Linked DNA regions of Alloalcanivorax dieselolei B5. The protein of the gene in region 2 binds, or shares a complex with, the protein of the main gene of each other region. Links are inferred from orthologs where the notes say so. Each region holds a gene or a part of one and is shown on either strand. Other genes may lie near its edges.

Evidence for each region.
Region 1: the proteins of lpdA (region 2) and aceF are in contact, whole or in part, in a crystal structure (PDB 1EBD), measured with the Geobacillus stearothermophilus proteins. The link is inferred for Alloalcanivorax dieselolei B5 from one-to-one orthologs. Residues at the interface, in WP_049624544.1 of Geobacillus stearothermophilus: Pro340, Ser341, Asp344, Tyr345, Arg403, Asp406, Val408, Glu431, Ala432, Gly433, Asp438; in WP_033016211.1 of Geobacillus stearothermophilus: Ile130, Ala131, Met132, Pro133, Arg136, Arg140, Glu141, Asn155, Arg157.

The regions. Positions count from the first base shown.
Region 1 is NC_018691.1:3,846,696-3,849,573, forward strand. It holds aceF (dihydrolipoyllysine-residue acetyltransferase), read right to left. Parts: upstream 2,356-2,878; coding sequence 646-2,355; downstream 1-645. Other genes in the region: B5T_RS17090 (response regulator), read left to right, coding at 1-97; B5T_RS17095 (Spy/CpxP family protein refolding chaperone), read left to right, coding at 183-530; aceE (pyruvate dehydrogenase (acetyl-transferring), homodimeric type), read right to left, coding at 2,393-2,878.
Region 2 is NC_018691.1:2,976,429-2,979,577, reverse strand. What follows is about bases 121-3,010. They hold lpdA (dihydrolipoyl dehydrogenase), read left to right. Parts: upstream 121-790; coding sequence 791-2,230; downstream 2,231-3,010. Other genes in these bases: sucC (ADP-forming succinate--CoA ligase subunit beta), read left to right, coding at 2,392-3,010; odhB (2-oxoglutarate dehydrogenase complex dihydrolipoyllysine-residue succinyltransferase), read left to right, coding at 121-725. In the rest of the region: more of odhB, read left to right, coding at 1-120; more of sucC, read left to right, coding at 3,011-3,149. UniProt on the Escherichia coli protein: Lipoamide dehydrogenase is a component of the glycine cleavage system as well as of the alpha-ketoacid dehydrogenase complexes.

The DNA.
Region 1 (2,878 bases), 870 kb from region 2 along the record:
AGGGCTGCCCGGTGACCATGACTGGATCGGCAGCGTCTACGGTGTGGGTTACCGTCTTCAGACCCGGCCCGAAGACGATACCGATGAAGACGAATAAGCGCGGGTTGTTCCACGGTTCCTGCACGCTCTCTGCACATTCTTCTCCGACACTGGGTACATCGAAGTTCAACGGAGAAAGCACCATGAAGAAAGCACTGCTGATCGCCCTCACCCTGGTCACCACCACCGCCTTCGCCGGCCCCGGCATGGGCCACGGCCCGAAGATGAAGTTCGATCCCGAACAGCGCATGGACCGCATGGCGGAAACCCTGGAGCTGACCGACGCTCAACGTACCGAGATCGAGTCGATCTTCGAGGAACAGCACGAGAAAATGAAAACACTGCACGATGAAACCCGCGAGCGAGTGGACGCGGTGTTGACCGCGGAACAGCGGGACAAAGCGCAGGCACTGCAGGAAGAGCGCAAGGAAAAGATGAAGGAGCGCATGGAACGGATGCAGCAGCGTCTGGAGCGGAAAAACGCGGAATAGAAAGTTTCACCCTCTCCCTGTCCCTCTCCCCTCAAGGGAGAGGGAACCGATTAGAAAGGTCTGTCTCCCCTCTCCCTTGAGGGGAGAGGGTGAGACAGCCGCGATCTTTCTTTTACTACAGCAACACTCTACGCAAATCCCCCAGCAGACTGCTCAGGTAGGTGGTAAAGCGCGCCGCGTCAGCGCCGTCGATCACCCGATGATCGTAGGACAGTGACAACGGCAGCGTCAGCCTGGGCTGGAACGCCTGGCCATCCCACACCGGTTTGGTGTCGGAGCGGCTGACGCCGAGAATCGCCACCTCCGGCCAGTTGACGATCGGCGTGAAGGCGGTCCCGCCGATACCGCCCAGGGACGAGATGCTGAAGCAGGCGCCCTTCATGTCCGCCGGTGTCAGCTTGCGATCCCGCGCCTTGGCCGCCAGTTCCGACATTTCCAGAGCAATCTCCTTGAGCCCTTTCTTGTCGGCGTCACGCAATACCGGCACCACCAGACCATTGGGGGTATCCACGGCGATGCCAATGTGCACATAGTCCTTCTGAATCAAGGCTTCACCGCCTTTCTCCAGGGAACTGTTGAAACGCGGGAAAGCGCGCAGCGCATTGGCACAGGCTTTCACCAGGAAAGCCAGCATGGTGAGCTTGACGCCTTCCTTCTCCAGCAGCTTGTTCTGGCTCTTGCGGAACGCTTCCAGGTCGGTGATATCGGCTTCGTCGAACTGGGTAACGTGCGGAATGGTGATCCAACTGCGGTGCAGGTTGCGGGCCGCCACCTTGCGCAGTTTGTTCAGTTCCACCCGCTCCACCGGTCCGAATTCGCTGAAATCGATGTCCGGCAAATCGTCCACCGGCGCCGCCGTGCCCGCCCCGGCCGGCGCTTCCATACGGCTTTTCAGATAGGCGTGGACATCTTCCTTGAGAATCCGATCCTTGGGACCGGACCCTTTGACCCGTGCCAGATCCACACCGGTGTCGCGGGCCAGCTTGCGTACCGCCGGGCCGGCATGGACCTGGGCGGACGGCTGACCTGAGGACGCGGAAGCGGCGCTGCTCTCCTGTCGGGCCGGCGTCGGGTCGGCCGGTTTTTGTGTCTGACCGGCACTTTGCGCTGAAGCGGCTTCCGCTTTGGCCGCGGCCTTGTCACCGTCGGCTTTCGCCGCCGTTTTACCGTCGTCGCCGGACGTTTTCTTCGCCACGGCGCCGCCGGCGGCCCCTTCCAGATCCATCAGTTGATCACCGGTGCCGACTTTGTCACCCACCTTGACCCGCAATCGGGCCACGGTACCCGCCGCCGGCGAGGGAATGTCCAGGGACGCCTTGTCGGACTCCAGCACCACCAGGGTTTGCTCGGCCTCCACCTGATCCCCGTCCTGGACCGAGATCTCGATGATCTCAGCGCCTTCGATATCCCCAAGATCGGGCACCGTCACGGTCTGGCTGCCACCTCCCTGGGGCGCTTCCTGTTCATCATCCTCGCTGTCAGCGCCTTCGTCCGTGCTTTTGCTCTCCTGTTCCGGCTCGGCTTCCTCAGCACCATTCCGGTCAGCTTGTTCCTCCCCGGCCGCTTGTCCGGCGTCGTCGTCACCGGCCTCCGCCTCCAGTTCCAGCAGCGGGTCGCCTTCCTTGACCTTGTCACCCTGCTTGACCAGCAGACCCAGCACTTTGCCGCCTTTTGGCGCCGGCACTTCCACCGTCGCCTTGTCCGATTCCAACACCACGATGGTGTCTTCCGGGGCAATGGTATCGCCCTCTTTCACCGTCACCTCGATGACATCAACAGGATCGCTGCTGCCGACATCGGGGACTCGAATAGTTTCCTTGCTCACGCTTTGCTCCTTCTTGTGGAAGAAGAGTGGAAAATCATTAGTGGGTCACCGGATAGGGTTTGGCCGGATCGATTCGGTATTTTTCCATCGCTTTTTGCACCACGTCGGCGTCGACCTCGCCTTCGTCACGCAGCGCGGTCAATGCCGCCAGCACCACGAAGTAGCGGTCCACCTCGAAGAAGTGGCGCAGTTGCGCACGGGAATCACTGCGGCCGAAGCCGTCGGTGCCCAGCACCCGATAAGGCGCCTTGACCCAGGGCCGGATCTGATCCGCGTAAGCCCGGATGTAGTCGGTGGAGGCGATCACCGGGCCGGCGCGGTCCGCCAGACAGCGCTCCACCCAGGTCGGTTCGTGCTTGTCGCGTTCCGGTGCCAGCATGCGATCACGGTCGGCACGGATGCCTTCCCGGCGCAGCTCATTGAAGCTGGTAACACTCCACACGTCAGCGCTGACACCAAAGTCCTGGTGCAGCAGTTCCGCCGCGGCTTCCACTTCGCGCAAAATAGTGCCGGAGCCCAACAG
Region 2 (3,149 bases):
CGGCTCCCGCCCCGGCCGCCGGCGAGCGCGAGGAACGCCGCGTACCGATGACCCGCCTGCGCAAGCGCATCGCCGAACGGCTGGTGGCGGCGCAGCAGGACGCGGCCATGTTGACCACCTTCAACGAGGTCAACATGAAACCGATCATGGACATGCGCAAGCACTATCAAAGCGAGTTCGAGAAGTCCCACGGCGTGCGCCTGGGCTTCATGAGCTTCTTCACCCGCGCCTGCGTGGAAGCGCTGAAACGCTTCCCGGCGGTGAATGCGTCCATCGACGGTGACGACATCGTCTACCACGGTTACTACGACGTGGGCATGGCGGTGTCTTCCGATCGTGGTCTGGTGGTGCCGGTAATGCGCGACGCCGACCAGAAAGGGCTGGCCGAAATCGAATCCCAGATCATCGAGTTCGGTACCAAGGCCCGGGACGGCAAGCTGTCCATCGAGGACATGACCGGCGGTACCTTCACCATCTCCAACGGCGGTGTCTTCGGCTCGCTGCTGTCCACGCCGATCCTCAACCCGCCGCAAACCGCCATCCTGGGTATGCACAAGATCCAGGAAAGACCGATGGCGGTGGATGGCGAAGTGAAGATTCTGCCGATGATGTATCTGGCGTTGTCCTATGACCACCGGATCATCGACGGCAAGGAAGCGGTGCAATTCCTGGTCGCCGTGAAGAACTTCATCGAGGATCCGGCACGGCTGCTGCTGGACATCTGATTCCCGGCGCCGGCCCGGGGCCCCGCGCCCCGCGCCGGTGGCCCCGACGCATATAGGGACTGGTTATGTCAGAGAAATACGATGTCATCGTCATCGGTGGCGGGCCTGGTGGCTATGTCGCCGCGATTCGCGCCGCGCAATTGGGTTACAAGACCGCCTGCATCGAGAAGCGCATCAACAAGCAGGGCGACCCGGCTCTCGGCGGCACCTGCCTGAACGTGGGATGTATCCCCTCCAAGGCGCTGCTGGACTCTTCCTGGAAATACCATGAAGCCGAGGAAGCCTTCGCCGATCACGGTATCGGGGTTGGCAAACTGAACCTGGATCTGGACACCATGCTGCAGCGCAAGGACAAGGTCGTGCTGCAACTGACCGGCGGTGTCGCCCAGTTGTTCAAGGCCAACAAAGTGGATTGGCTGCAAGGTACCGGCCAGCTCAAAGCCAACAAGCAGGTGGTGTTCAAGCCGCTGGAAGGCGACGAGCAGACCCTGGAAGCGGAAAACGTGGTCCTGGCCGCCGGTTCCGTACCGATCGATATCCCGGTGGCGGAAGTGGACCAGCAGATCATCGTCGACTCCACCGGTGCTTTGGAATTCACCAGCGTGCCCAAGAAACTGGGCGTGATCGGCGCCGGCGTGATCGGCCTGGAACTGGGCAGCGTGTGGGCGCGCCTGGGCAGCCAGGTGACCGTGCTGGAAGCCGTGGACACCTTCCTGCCGGCGGTGGATCAGCAAATCGCCAAGGAAGCGATGAAGCAGTTCACCAAGCAGGGCCTGGACATTCACCTCGGTGCCCGGGTCACTGGCAGTAAGAAAAACAAAAATTCCGTTCGCGTTACCTATACCGATGGTGACGGCGAACACGAAGAAACTTTCGATCGTTTGATTGTGGCCGTTGGCCGCCGCCCCTATACCGAAGGCCTGCTCAGCCAGGACGCCGGTGTGACCCTGGATGAGCGTAACTTCATTTACGTGGATAACCAGTGCCGTACCGACGTCCCCGGTGTGTACGCCATCGGTGATCTGGTGCGCGGTCCGGCCCTGGCCCACAAGGCCATTGAAGAAGGGGTCATGGTGGCGGAGGTGATCGCGGGTGAGCATACCCAGGTCAACTACGACGCCGTCCCCGGGGTGATTTATACCCACCCGGAAGTGGCGTGGGTAGGTAAAACCGAGGAAGAAGTGAAGGAATCCGGGGAGCCCTACAAAACCGGGGCAGTTCCCTTCGCCGCCAATGGGCGTGCTCTGGCCGCCGGTGAATCCGCCGGTATGGTGAAGTTCGTGGTGGACGAGAAAAGCGACCGCGTTCTGGGCATGCACGTGCTTGGTCCCCAGGCTTCCGAACTGGTGCAACAGGGCGTTATTTCCCTGGAATTCGGCGCCAGCATCGAGGACCTGCAATTGATGGTGTTCGGTCACCCGAGCCTGTCCGAGACCGTGCACGAGGCGGCTCTGGCCACGGATTACAAGGCCATCCACGTGGCGCAACGGCGCCGCAAGAAATAAGAGTCGGGCCCCGGCGTGCCGCGCTGGCCGATACCGGACTTAGTGTGTTTGCACCGCCGCGCTCCCGCGGGAGCCGTCGGCGCAAACGCGGAACTTGGTCGGTTGTTGGCGTGCCACGCCGTCCCGCCTTTTGATCTTTCATCAACGACGGAATTAATGGCATGAACCTCCACGAGTATCAGTCGAAACAGCTGTTTGCTGATTACGGCCTGCCGGTTTCCAAAGGCTTCGCCTGCGACACCCCCGAAGAGGTAGCCGCCAAAACGAAGGAAATTGGTGGTGACAAATGGGTCGTCAAGGCCCAGGTACACGCCGGCGGCCGTGGTAAGGCCGGTGGTGTGAAATTGGTGGACAGCGCGGAAGAAGCGGCTGAATTCGCCAAAAAATGGCTGGGCCAGCGTCTGGTCACCTTCCAGACCGACGAGCACGGTCAGCCGGTTTCCAAAATTCTGGTGGAAACCTGCACCGACATCGCCCGGGAACTGTACCTGAGCGCGGTACTGGATCGCGCCACCCGCCGGGTGGTGTTCATGGCGTCCACCGAGGGCGGCGTGGAAATCGAGAAAGTCGCCGAGGAAACCCCCGAGAAAATCCTCAAGGCGGAAGTGGATCCGCTGGTCGGCGCGCAGCCGTATCAGGCCCGTCAAATCGCGTTCCAGCTGGGTCTGGAAGGCAAGCAGGTCAACCAGTTCGCCAAGATCTTCACCGGCCTGGCCAAACTGTTCGACGACAAGGACCTGGCGCTGATCGAGGTCAACCCGCTGGTGGTCACCGAGCAGGGTGATCTGCACTGCCTGGACGCCAAGATCAACGTGGACGGCAGCGCGCTGTTCCGCCACCCGGACATCAAGGCGCTGGAAGATCCTTCCCAGGAAGACGAGCGTGAGCGTCGCGCCGCCGAGTGGGAACTCAACTACGT